3 regions of the Streptomyces sp. NPDC045287 genome follow, and region 2 is predicted to be linked to each of the others. Evidence: predicted binding sites of a transcription regulator. Region 2 holds the regulator's gene; each other region holds the start of a gene.
What was found. Region 2 encodes HrcA, which represses chaperone genes, less so after heat shock. Its sites were predicted from a motif close to TTNGCACTCNGNNNNNCNGAGTGCNAA; they were not measured.
Positions count from the first base shown of each region.

Region 1: groL (chaperonin GroEL) is a predicted target of HrcA. The motif match lies at 1,977-2,003, and genes of this name have one in related genera.
Region 3: groES (co-chaperone GroES) is a predicted target of HrcA. The motif match lies at 2,334-2,360, and genes of this name have one in related genera.

Region 1 is NZ_JBWKJG010000007.1:113,453-117,842, forward strand. Features, by position in the region: gene thrC (threonine synthase) at 1-188, shown strand, start outside; gene AC07D6_RS14035 (MoaD/ThiS family protein) at 210-488, shown strand; gene AC07D6_RS14040 (cold-shock protein) at 1,465-1,668, shown strand; gene groL (chaperonin GroEL) at 2,131-3,753, shown strand; gene AC07D6_RS14050 (alanine/glycine:cation symporter family protein) at 4,039-4,390, shown strand, end outside.
Region 2 is NZ_JBWKJG010000001.1:340,644-345,033, reverse strand. Features, by position in the region: gene AC07D6_RS01445 (nitronate monooxygenase) at 1-1,013, opposite strand, end outside; gene dnaJ (molecular chaperone DnaJ) at 1,101-2,240, opposite strand; gene hrcA (heat-inducible transcriptional repressor HrcA) at 2,241-3,257, opposite strand; gene AC07D6_RS01430 (MBL fold metallo-hydrolase) at 3,453-4,187, shown strand; gene AC07D6_RS01425 (DUF3097 domain-containing protein) at 4,198-4,390, shown strand, end outside.
Region 3 is NZ_JBWKJG010000003.1:242,034-246,423, forward strand. Features, by position in the region: gene AC07D6_RS06995 (hypothetical protein) at 1-8, shown strand, start outside; gene AC07D6_RS07000 (class I SAM-dependent methyltransferase) at 1-1,140, opposite strand, end outside; gene AC07D6_RS07005 (polysaccharide deacetylase family protein) at 1,282-2,253, shown strand; gene groES (co-chaperone GroES) at 2,507-2,815, shown strand; gene groL (chaperonin GroEL) at 2,934-4,390, shown strand, end outside.

The DNA.
Region 1 (4,390 bases), on a different contig from region 2:
GCGGGGTGACCGTGGGCGTGACGCGCAAGCTGATCGAGAACGGCCTGCTGGACCCGTCCCTGACCACCGTCGTCCTCAACACGGGTGACGGCCTGAAGACCCTGGACGCGGTCGCCCCGACGACCGGCCCCACCGCGACGATCCGCCCGAGCCTGGACGCGTTCCGCGACGCCGGCCTCGCCAACTGAAACCCCCGGGAGACACGAACCATGAGCGTCAACGTCCGCATCCCCACCATCCTCCGCACGTACACGGGCGGCCAGGCCGAGGTCCCGGCGGAGGGTGCGACCCTCGCGGAGGTCATCGAGTCCCTGGAGAAGAACCACCCGGGCATCGCCGCGCGCGTCCTCGACGACCAGGGCCAGCTTCGCCGCTTCGTGAACGTCTACGTCAACGACGACGACGTCCGCTTCGAGCAGGGCCTCGGGACGGCCACCCCGGAGGGTGCGGGCGTCTCGATCATCCCGGCGGTCGCGGGCGGCTGCTGAACCCCTCCGGCGTCCCCTCCGGCGACGGGGGGACGCCCGTACGCCCTCTCGGACCGTGTCGGCCCGGTGCCTGGCCGTCCGGCGCCTGACTGGCTGGCGCTGATCGTCTGGCGTCCGGTCGTCCGGTGCCCGACTGCCTGGCGCCGCCTGCCCGGTGTCCGGTCGTCCGGCGCCTGACCGCCCGGCGTCCGGCGTCCGGTCGTCCGGTATCGGTCGTCTGAGCCGACTGTCCGGTGGCCGGTCGTCCGGCGCCTGACCGTCCGCCGCCCGACCGTCCAGTGCACGACTGACCGGTGCCTCTCCGCCCGGTTCCGGCGTCCCGGCCCCCGCCACCTCTGGCGGGGGCCGACCCGTTGGTCCCGACGGGCCCCCGCAGGCCCCGCAGGCGGCCCCCGTAGGCAGCCCCCGCCGTCCCCTCCCGCCGTCCCCGTAGGCGGCGCGTCCCCACCGCCCCCCAGTGAGGCCCCCACCGTCCCCCGCAGGTCCCGTGCCGGTGTTCGCCGGGCGTCCGGCGGGGTAGGCGCGCGGGGCGGACGGAGCCTTTTGGGTTTGTCGGTCCGTCGGCGAAAGGGGCGGCTCGTTCATTTCGGAACGGGCGCCGAGGAAAGCGGAGGCGGCGATTCTGGAGGGTTGAAGGCGGTAGAGTTGGGGAACCCCCCGCCGCCGTCCGTGCCGGTTGCATATGAGAACGCGCCGGGGCCCGACAAGAAGTAGCCAAAGTGCCTCCGCCCGATGCGCGGTTTGCGCGCTTTGCCCGGCCCGACTTGCCCGGGGTTATGGCCGTTCCGGCCATCATTTCCCTTCACCGGCGCTTGGATTTCTCGTCCGATTGACCTGTTGCAGAGGGCAGTTGGGCAGATACATTCAGCCGCGGTCGACGCGTTCCGGCGCACGCCCACCCCTGTCAGTGGGCGAGGTCTGACCCGGGTCCGCGAAGTGCGGTCCTGTGCAAGGGCCAGTAATAGGGGAGTTAGGCATGGCTCAGGGCACCGTCAAGTGGTTCAACGCGGAGAAGGGGTACGGCTTCATCGCGGTCGACGGTGGTGCGGATGTTTTCGTGCACTACAGCGCGATCCAGATGGACGGCTACCGCACCCTTGAGGAAGGCCAGCGGGTCGAGTTCGAGATCTCGCAGGGCCAGAAGGGTCCGCAGGCGGACATGGTCAAGATCGCCGTCTAAGCGCGACGCGTTCCGGCCAACGGCATTCGACGAAGGGCCCGCACCCCGTCAAGGGGTACGGGCCCTTCGTGCGCCCGCCCGCGGCCGGCCCCGCGGGCCCTTCACGCGCCCTCCCGCAGCCGGCCCCCGCAGCCGCGCCTCGCGGCTTCTTCGTGCGCCCGCCCGCAGCCGTCCCCCGCGGGGCCCTTCGCGCGTCCGTCCGAGAGCCCCTTGAAAGCCCCCCGAAAGCCCTCCCGAGAGCCCCTCCGAGCCCCCGCCGCCACCGTGGGGCGCTTGCACTCTCATAGGGCGAGTGCTAATCATTGGCGTTAGCACTCTGCGAGTGAGAGTGACAACGGAAGGACCTCGTCGGTGAGGCCCGCAAGGCGCGTGGGGCAAGGAACCACGCGGCACACGGGCCGTCCGTCGCGGGCGCCAGCGCGGTCCGGAGCAATCCACCCCAGTCCGGGAGGACCACTTCACATGGCCAAGATCATCGCGTTCGACGAGGAGGCACGGCGCGGTCTCGAGCGCGGGATGAACCAGCTCGCCGACGCCGTCAAGGTCACCCTTGGTCCCAAGGGTCGCAACGTCGTCCTCGAGAAGAAGTGGGGCGCCCCCACGATCACCAACGATGGTGTTTCCATCGCCAAGGAGATCGAGCTCGAGGACCCGTACGAGAAGATCGGCGCCGAGCTGGTCAAGGAAGTCGCCAAGAAGACGGACGACGTCGCCGGTGACGGTACGACCACCGCGACCGTGCTCGCCCAGGCGCTGGTCCGCGAGGGCCTGCGCAACGTCGCCGCCGGTGCCAACCCGATGGCCCTGAAGCGCGGTATCGAGAAGGCCGTCGAGGCCGTCTCCGGCGCGCTGCTGGAGCAGGCGAAGGACGTGGAGACCAAGGAGCAGATCGCCTCCACCGCCTCCATCTCCGCCGCCGACACCCAGATCGGCGAGCTGATCGCCGAGGCCATGGACAAGGTCGGCAAGGAAGGCGTCATCACCGTCGAGGAGTCCAACACCTTCGGGCTGGAGCTGGAGCTCACCGAGGGCATGCGCTTCGACAAGGGCTACATCTCGGCGTACTTCGCGACCGACATGGAGCGCATGGAGGCCGTCCTCGAGGACCCGTACATCCTCATCGTCAACTCCAAGGTCTCCGCGGTGAAGGACCTCCTCCCGCTGCTGGAGAAGGTCATGCAGTCCGGCAAGCCGCTGCTGATCATCGCCGAGGACGTCGAGGGCGAGGCGCTCTCCACGCTGGTCGTCAACAAGATCCGCGGCACGTTCAAGTCCGTCGCCGTCAAGGCCCCGGGCTTCGGCGACCGCCGCAAGGCCATGCTCGGCGACATCGCCATCCTCACGGGTGGCCAGGTCATCTCCGAGGAGGTCGGCCTTAAGCTGGAGAACGCCGGTCTGGACCTCCTGGGCCGCGCCCGCAAGGTCGTCATCACCAAGGACGAGACGACGATCGTCGACGGTGCCGGCGACAGCGAGCAGGTCCAGGGCCGCGTCAACCAGATCCGCGCCGAGATCGAGAACTCGGACTCGGACTACGACCGCGAGAAGCTCCAGGAGCGCCTGGCGAAGCTGGCCGGCGGCGTGGCCGTCATCAAGGCCGGTGCCGCCACCGAGGTCGAGCTGAAGGAGCGCAAGCACCGCATCGAGGACGCGGTGCGCAACGCCAAGGCCGCCGTCGAGGAGGGCATCGTCGCCGGTGGTGGCGTGGCCCTGCTCCAGGCGTCCAGCGTCTTCGAGAAGCTGGAGCTGGACGGCGACGAGGCCACCGGTGCCGCCGCCGTGAAGGCCGCCCTGGAGGCCCCGCTCAAGCAGATCGCCGTCAACGCCGGCCTCGAGGGCGGCGTCGTGGTGGAGAAGGTGCGCAACCTCACCCCGGGCCACGGCCTCAACGCCGCGACCGGCGAGTACGTCGACCTGGTCGCCGAGGGCATCATCGACCCGGCCAAGGTGACGCGCTCCGCGCTGCAGAACGCCGCGTCGATCGCCGCGCTGTTCCTCACCACCGAGGCCGTCATCGCCGACAAGCCGGAGAAGGCGTCCGCGCCGGCCGGCGGCGGCATGCCGGGCGGTGACATGGACTTCTGATCCCCCGCGGATCGGACCGTCCAGTAGTACGGACAGAGAGCGGCACCCCTGGCGCCAGGGGTGCCGCTCTCTCCCTTTTCCCTCTTCCCTCTTCGGGGTCTTTCCCCATCTCGGCGTCCGTGTGCCCCTTTTGCCCCGCCCGCCGGGTCGTGTCGCCCGCTCCGGATGTGAGGGAACAGGCCGGAGGTCGGGGTGACGGCTGGGACCGATTGTCGGTTCGTGTGAAGATGGGCCGGGTCTTCCTCCGGGGGGACCCCTGTGCTGTCGCCCCCCACGAGGATTCCCGTGCAGACCTTCGATTCCCTGATCGTCGACGTCAACGACGTGTTCTGGACCTACCTGCTCATCCCGGTCGTCGTGCTGGCGGGCCTCTGGTTCACCCTGCGGTCCCGGGGCGTGCAGCTACGGCTGCTGCCGGAGATGTTCCGCGTGCTCAAGGACCCGGCGCCCGCGCCGGACGGGGACGAGAGCCGCAAGCCCGTCTCGTCGTTCGGGGCGTTCACGATCTCGGCGGCGGCCCGTGTCGGCACGGGCAACGTCGCGGGCGTCGCGAGCGCGATCACGCTGGGCGGCGCCGGCGCGGTGTTCTGGATGTGGGTCATGGCGATCGTCGGCGCGGCCTCCGCCTTCGTCGAGT
Region 2 (4,390 bases):
TCGACGAGCTGCCCGGCGGGCAGCTCCCGGGCCAGCCGGTGGCCCTGGCCGGCCCACAGGGCCATGCCCTGCGGGTCCTTCGCCCTGGCCGCGGCCTTGCGCAGCCCGCTGGTCAGGTGGTGCACCTCGGGGTACGCGGCCGGGGCGTACGGCCCGTGCTCCCGCACGAACCGGTTGACCAGGCCCCGGGCGGGGCGGCCGGAGAAGGCGCGGGTCAGCTCGGTGTGGGTGAACAGCGGGTCCGTCACGGCCCGCTTGTGCAGGGGGTCGGCGCCGGACTCCGGGCAGACCAGGAAGGCGGTGCCGAGCTGCGCGGCCTCGGCGCCCGCCGCGAGGACGGCGGCGATCTGGCCGCCGCGCATCAGGCCGCCCGCGGCGAGCATCGGCAGCCCCACGGCCTCGCGGACCTGGGTGATCAGCGCCAGCAGCCCGGTGCCGGAGCACTCGGCCTCCGGGTCGTCCCGGTGCGTGCCCTGGTGGCCGCCGGCCTCGACGCCCTGCACGCACACGGCGTCGGCGCCGGCCCGCTCGGCGGCCCGCGCCTCGTCGGGGCCGGTGACCGTCACGACGGTCCGGGTGCCCACGCGCGCGAGGGCCGCCACCGTGTCGGGCGCGGGGCAGCCGAACGTGAAGGACACGACCGGCACCGGGTCGTCGAGGAGGATCGCCAGCTTCGCGTCGTAGCCGTCGTCCCGGCCGGCGTCGGGGTCGCCGAGCGGCGTCTCGTACCAGGCGGCCTCACCGGCGAGCTGCTGGCGGTACACCTCGACGGCGGCGGCGTCCGCCTGGCCCGGCTGCGGCATGAACAGGTTCACGCCGAAGGGCCGCGCGGTGAGGCTCCGGAGCTGCTGGACCTCCTGGTACATGCCGTCGGCCGTCTTGTACCCGGCGGCCAGGAAGCCGAGGCCGCCGGCCTCGGACACGGCCGCCGCGAGCTGCGGGCACGAGGCGCCGCCCGCCATGGGGGCCTGCACGATCGGGTAGCGGCAGAGATCGGTCAGCGCGGAGGGCATGCACGCATGGTGTCACGCTCCGCGCCCCCGTCGAACCCCCGGCCCCGAGGGTCGGGGCCGGGTCCGGCGGCGCGCCGCCGGGGGCCGCTAGCGGCCGTTGAACGCGTCCTTCAGCCGCGAGAACAGCCCCTGCTGGCCCGGCGCGAACTGGCCCGTGGGCCGTTCCTCGCCGCGCAGCTTCGCCAGGTCGCGCAGCAGGCGCTCCTGCTCCGCGTCCAGCTTCGTGGGCGTCTGGACCTCGACGTGGACGATCAGGTCGCCGCGCCCGCCGCCGCGCAGGTGCGTGACGCCGCGGCCGTGCAGCGGGATCGACTGGCCCGACTGCGTACCGGGCCGGATGTCGACCTCCTCCATGCCGTCGAGCGTCTCCAGCGGCACCTTCGTGCCGAGCGCGCCCGCCGTCATCGGGATCGTCACCGTGCAGTGCAGGTCGTCGCCGCGCCGCTGGAACACCGGGTGCGGCAGCTCGTGGATCTCCACGTACAGGTCGCCCGCCGGGCCGCCGCCGGGGCCGACCTCGCCCTCGCCGGCGAGCTGGATGCGCGTGCCGTTGTCGACACCGGCCGGGATCTTGACCGTGAGCGTCCGCCGGGACCGCACCCGGCCGTCGCCCGCGCACTCGGGGCACGGCGTCGGCACGACCGTCCCGAAGCCCTGGCACTGCGGGCACGGGCGGGACGTCATGACCTGGCCCAGGAAGGACCGCGTCACCTGCGACACCTCGCCGCGGCCGCGGCACATGTCGCACGTCTGCGCCGAGGTGCCCGGCGCGGCGCCCTCACCCGAGCACGTCGCGCACACGACGGCCGTGTCGACCTGGATCTCCTTCGTCGTGCCGAAGGCCGCCTCGTCGAGCTCGACCTCCAGCCGGATCATCGCGTCCTGGCCGCGGCGGGTGCGCGACCGCGGGCCGCGCTGGGACGCCGTGCCGAAGAAGGCGTCCATGATGTCGGAGAAGTTCCCGAAGCCGCCCGCGCCGAAGCCCGCGCCCGCGCCGGCCCCGCCGGACGACGACAGGGGGTCGCCGCCGAGGTCGTAGACCTGCTTCTTCTGCGGGTCCGACAACACCTCGTACGCGGCGTTGATCTCCTTGAACCGCTCCTGCGTCTTCGGATCGGGGTTGACATCCGGGTGCAGCTCGCGGGCGAGCCGCCGGAATGCCTTCTTGATCTCGTCCTGGGACGCGTCGCGGCGCACGCCGAGTACGGCGTAGTAGTCCGTGGCCACTTACGACTCCGCCAGGATCTGTCCGACGTAACGTGCCACTGCGCGTACCGCTCCCATCGTTCCGGGGTAGTCCATGCGGGTCGGTCCGACCACGCCGAGTTTGGCGACCGCCTCGTCGCCCGAACCGTAGCCGACCGCGACGACGGACGTGGAGTTCAGCCCCTCGTGGGCGTTCTCGTGGCCGATGCGCACGGTCATGGCCGGGTCCGTCGCCTCACCGAGCAGCTTGAGGAGCACGACCTGCTCCTCCAGCGCCTCCAGCACGGGCCGGATGGTGAGCGGGAAGTCGTGTCCGAAGCGCGTGAGATTGGCGGTCCCGCCGATCACCAGGCGCTCCTCGGTCTCCTCCACCAGCGTCTCCAGCAGCGTGGAGAGCACCGTGGAGACCGTCCCGCGGTCCTCCGGGTCGAAGGACTCCGGGAGGTCCTGCACCAGCTGCGGCACGTCGGCGAACCGCCGGCCGGCGACCTGGCTGTTCAGCCGGGCGCGCAGGTCGGCGACGGAGGTCTCGCCGAACGGGGCGGGGCAGTCGACCATGCGCTGCTCCACCCGCCCGGTGTCCGTGATCAGGACGAGCATCAGCCGGGCCGGGGCCAGCGACAGCAGCTCGACGTGGCGCACGGTCGACCGGGTCAGCGACGGGTACTGCACGACCGCGACCTGGCGGGTCAGCTGGGCCAGCAGCCGGACCGTGCGCCCCACGACGTCGTCCAGGTCCACCGCGCCGTCCAGGAAGTTCTGGATGGCCCGGCGCTCCGGCGGCGACAGCGGCTTGACTCCGGCGAGCTTGTCGACGAAGAGGCGGTAGCCCTTGTCCGTGGGGATGCGTCCGGCGCTGGTGTGGGGCTGGGCGATGAACCCCTCCTCCTCCAGCACCGCCATGTCGTTGCGCACGGTGGCCGGCGACACGCCCAGGTTGTGGCGCTCGGTGAGCGCCTTGGAGCCGACGGGCTCCTCCGTACCGACGTAGTCCTGAACGATCGCGCGCAGCACCTCGAGTCTGCGTTCACTGAGCACGGCGCGCACCTCCAGCTGGCTCCGGTCGGCTGACGTCTGCTGGCACTCGCCGTGTCCGAGTGCCAATCATCCCCGCGGCCAGTGTACGGCGCCGAGGTCAATGCCTGGCAAGGGCGGCGTGGGGAGCGCGGCGGTGCCCGGCGGCCGATCACCGTATCGCGCGCCGGCCGCGGGCATTGCCGATAGCGTCGCGGTATGGACGTCGGTTGGGAAGAGTTCGGGTGGGAGCGGCTCGCGGCCGGGGTGGGCCGCAGGCGGCTCCCGGGCTGGGACGCCACGGTCGGACTGGTCGTCGGGGACGGGGCCGCCCTGCTGTTCGACGCGGGTTCCACGCTGCGGGAGGGCGCGGAGATCCGCGCCCAGGTCCAGGGGCTGCTGGGCGGGCGGCGCGTGACGCACATCGCACTGAGCCACTCGCACTTCGACCACGTGCTGGGTGCCGCCGCCTTCGCGGGCGCACAGGTGTTCGGTGCCGTGGGTCTGGACGAGGTGCTGACGCGGGAGCGGGACGCGCTGCGGGCGGACGCCGTGCGGGAGGGCGTCGCCGAGGACGAGGCGGGCGAGGCCGTGGACGTCCTGGTGCACCCGCACCACCTCGTGTGCGGCGAGTGGACGCTCGACCTGGGCGGCCGGCAGGTGCTGCTGGTGAACGCGGGCCCCGGGCACACCGGCCACGACCTGGCGCTGCTGGTGCCGGGCGCGGCGGACGGCACGCCCGGGGTGGTGTTCTGCGGGGACCTGGTGGAGGAGTCGGGCGAGCCCCAGGCGGGCCCGGACGCGATCCCGTCGCGCTGGCCGGCCGCGCTGGACCGGCTGCTGGAGCTGGGCGGGGAGGGCGCGGCGTACGTGCCGGGGCACGGCGCGGTGGTGGACGCCGCGTTCGTACGCGCCCAACGGGAGGAGCTGGCCCGCAGGTTCGCGGTGTCGTAGCGTCTGGCGCATGCGCGCCTACGACCCCGACCTGACCCCGCGGTGGAAGAAGCAGGCCCCCGTGCCGGAGGTGCCCGCCGGGCCCGACCTGGTGGTCGAGGAGGCCGCCACCGGGTTCTGCGGGGCGGTGGTGGGGTGCGAGGCGGGCACGGTGACGCTGGAGGACCGCTTCGGCAGGCACCGGGTCTTCCCGCTCGTGCCGC
Region 3 (4,390 bases), on a different contig from region 2:
CCGCGTGAGGAACACCGTCGCCGCGTGCGGGCCCTTCGGCTTCACCCGGCGGCGCACCTCCTCCGGCTCCACCGCCGAACCGCGCTTCTTCACCGTCAGGACGCCCACCTCGCGCTCCCGCAGCAGCGCCTTCAGCCGCTTCAGGTTGAACGGCAGCTCGTCGGTGATCTCGTACGCGGCGGCGTACGGCGTCGGGCGCAGCTCGTCCGCCGTGACGTACGCGATCGTCTCGTCGACCAGCCCGCCGTCCAGCCGCGCGGCGACCGCCGCGACCAGGTGCGCCCGGATGACGGCGCCGTCCGGCTCGTACAGGTAGCGGCCGACCTTCCGGACCGGCGGGGCGGGCAGCGGCGCGGACGTGGCCAGGGTGGCGCCGGACGGCAGCAGCGTCGCCCGTACGGAGCCCGGGGCCGTGCCGAACCACAGCACGGCCTCCTTCACGTCCCCGCCGTCCGAGATCCACTCCGCCTCGGCCTCCGGCGGCACCGCCTCGTGCGGGATGCCCGGCGCGACCTTCAACGCCGCGTGCGGGGCCCGGCGGGCCGCGTCCACCGCCCACGACAGGGGCGGCGAGTACGCCTCCGGGTCGAAGATCCGGCCCCGCCCGCCCCTGCGCGCCGGGTCCACGAACACGGCGTCGTACGCGGCCGTGTCGACCTCCGTGACATCGGCGCAGCGCACCTCGATCAGGTCGGCGAGCCCCAGCGCCCCGGCGTTGGCGCGGGCGACGGCCGCCGTGAGCGGGTCGCGGTCGACGGCGAGGACGGCGATGCCCGCGCGGGCCAGCGCGACCGCGTCGCCCCCGATGCCGCAGCACAGGTCCGCGACGCGCCGCACGCCGAGCCGGGCGAAGGCCGCCGCCCGGTGCCGGGCGACCGACGCGCGCGTGGACTGCTCGACGCCGTTGGGGGTGAAGAACATCCGGTACGCGTCGTCGGCGCCGAACTTCGCCACCGCCCGCTGGCGCAGCCGCGCCTGCCCGAGCGCCGCCGACACGAGCTCCGCGGGGTGGCTCCGGCGCAGCCGGGAGGCGACGGCCAGCTCCTGGGCGGGGTCGTAGTGGCGCAGGTCGGCGAGGAGGTCCCGGCCCTCGTCGGTGAGGAGCGCGGAGAAGGCGGCGAGATCGGTCACCCGTCCCATTCTGGTCCAGTGTGGGCCGGCCGGGGGACGGTGCCCGGCCCGGCGGCGGTGTCGTCCGCGTGCCGGGGTGCCGCGCTGACAGGATGCGGCGCCATGCAGCTAGTACGACAAAAGCGTCCATCATCGGTAAATCGGACTGGCATGAGGATGGCTGCGGTCCTGCTCGTCGCCGCCCTGGGGACGGCCTGCGCGACGGAGGGCGCCGGCCCGACCGGAACCGGACCGTCTGGAACCGGACCGTCCGGAATCGGCCCGTCCGGAACCGGTGCGGCGGGCCACCACGGCCGCCAGGGTCAGGGCCAGCAGGCCCAGGGCGGGCAGGGGCAGCAGGCCCCGCAGGCGCGGCCCCGGACCGCGTCCGGAGCGCTGACCGCGTACGTCGAGCGGTACCGGCGGGCGCACGCGGCCCGCACGGCCCTGGCCCGGAAGTGGGGCCTGAGACAGGTGCCGCTCCTCCCGCCGGACCCGCCGAAGGCGAAACCCGAGATCACCTTCCGCGAGGGCTTCGAGGTCGGCGACCCCGACCTCCCACCGGTCTTCACCACCGTCCCCACCCGCGACCGCGTCGTCTTCCTGACCATCGACGACGGCGCGGAGAAGGACCCCGAGCTGCTGCGGATGATGTCCGAACTGAACATCCCGTACAGCGCCTTCCTCAGCGACTACCTGGTCAAGGAGGACTACGGCTACTTCAAGCGCATGCAGGACCTCGGCGTCGCCCTGCACAACCACACCCTCACCCACCCCTACATGCCCGCGCTGTCGTACGAGGAGCAGAAGCACGAGATCTGCGGCCAGCAGGACGTCATCGAGCGCCGCTACGGCAAGCGGCCCACGCTGTTCCGCCCGCCGTACGGCAACTACGACGCCGACACGCTGCGCGCCGCGCGGGACTGCGGGATCAAGGCCGTGCCGCTGTGGTCCGCCGAGGCGTTCCCGGACCGCATGGAGTGGCGCGAGTGGGACCGTGACCTGCACCCCGGCGACATCGTCCTCACCCACTTCCGCGGCCGCGGCGACTGGGAGGGGTCGATGGCCGACATGGTCCGCCAGGCCATGGACACCATCACCGAGCGCGGGTACGCGGTCGCCCGGCTGGAGGACTACGTCTGAGCCGCGGCGCGCCCGCGACGCGGTCCGGCCGCCTTTCGTCGCACGTCAGTACGGGTGCGGACGCGGCGCGCGGCGGGTAACTGGCACTCCGCTTGACCGAGTGCTAATCGCGGTCATAGTCTCGGCTCTGGCACTCCCCATCGGAGAGTGCCAACACAGCGACGGGCAGGTCCGGCACCCGCGACGACGGATCCACCTGGTCGCCACCTCAGACAGTTGACCCCGTGAGATCTCCGAAGGGGGAGGTCGGATCGTGACGACCACCAGCTCCAAGGTTGCCATCAAGCCGCTCGAGGACCGCATCGTGGTCCAGCCGCTCGACGCCGAGCAGACCACGGCCTCTGGCCTGGTCATTCCGGACACCGCCAAGGAGAAGCCCCAGGAGGGCGTCGTCCTGGCCGTCGGCCCGGGCCGCTTCGAGAACGGCGAGCGCCTGCCGCTCGACGTCAAGACCGGCGACATCGTGCTCTACAGCAAGTACGGCGGCACCGAGGTGAAGTACAGCGGCGAGGAGTACCTCGTCCTCTCGGCCCGCGACGTGCTCGCGATCGTCGAGAAGTAATCCACCACGTGCCGTGAACCGCGCCCCTGGCCCCCGCTGCTGTGCTGCCGCACGTGCGTCGGGCGGCGAGGGGCGCCGTTCCTTCTCCATCCAGTACCGAGAGGGCTGAATCGCTCCCATGGCGAAGATCCTGAAGTTCGACGAGGACGCCCGTCGCGCCCTTGAGCGCGGCGTCAACAAGCTTGCCGACACCGTCAAGGTGACGATCGGCCCCAAGGGTCGCAACGTCGTCATCGACAAGAAGTTCGGTGCGCCGACCATCACCAACGACGGTGTCACCATCGCCCGCGAGATCGAGGTCGAGGACCCGTACGAGAACCTCGGTGCCCAGCTGGTGAAGGAGGTGGCGACCAAGACCAACGACATCGCCGGCGACGGCACCACCACCGCCACCGTCCTGGCCCAGGCGCTGGTCCGCGAGGGTCTGCGCAACGTTGCCGCGGGCGCCTCCCCGGCCGCCCTGAAGAAGGGCATCGACGCCGCGGTCAAGGCCGTCTCCGACGAGCTGCTCGCCACGGCCCGCCCGATCGACGAGAAGTCCGACATCGCCGCGGTCGCCGCGCTGTCCGCCCAGGACCAGCAGGTCGGCGAGCTGATCGCCGAGGCCATGGACAAGGTCGGCAAGGACGGCGTCATCACCGTCGAGGAGTCCAACACCTTCGGCCTGGAGCTCGACTTCACCGAGGGCATGGCCTTCGACAAGGGCTACCTGTCGCCGTACATGGTCACCGACCAGGAGCGCATGGAGGCCGTCCTCGACGACCCGTACATCCTGATCCACCAGGGCAAGATCTCCGCCATCGCGGACCTGCTGCCCCTCCTGGAGAAGGTCATCCAGACCGGTGGCTCCAAGCCGCTGCTGATCGTCGCCGAGGACGTCGAGGGCGAGGCCCTGTCGACCCTCGTCGTGAACAAGATCCGCGGCACGTTCAACGCCGTCGCGGTCAAGGCCCCCGGCTTCGGCGACCGCCGCAAGGCGATGCTCGGCGACATGGCCGCCCTCACCGGCGCCACCGTGGTCGCCGAGGAGGTCGGCCTCAAGCTCGACCAGGTCGGCCTGGACGTGCTGGGCACCGCCCGCCGCGTGACCGTCACCAAGGACGACACCACCATCGTCGACGGCGGTGGCAACTCCGGGGACGTCGCGGGCCGCATCGCCCAGATCAAGTCCGAGATCGAGACGACCGACTCCGACTGGGACCGCGAGAAGCTCCAGGAGCGCCTCGCGAAGCTCGCCGGCGGCGTGTGCGTGATCAAGGTCGGCGCCGCCACCGAGGTGGAGCTGAAGGAGAAGAAGCACCGTCTGGAGGACGCCATCTCCGCGACCCGCGCCGCGGTCGAGGAGGGCATCGTCTCCGGTGGTGGTTCCGCGCTGGTCCACGCCGTGAAGGTGCTGGATGACAACCTCGGCAAGGACGGCGACGAGGCCACCGGTGTCGCGGTCGTCCGCCGCGCCGCCGTCGAGCCGCTGCGCTGGATCGCCGAGAACGCCGGCCTCGAGGGCTACGTCATCACCTCGAAGGTCGCCGAGCTCGACAAGGGCCAGGGCTTCAACGCCGCCACCGGCGAGTACGG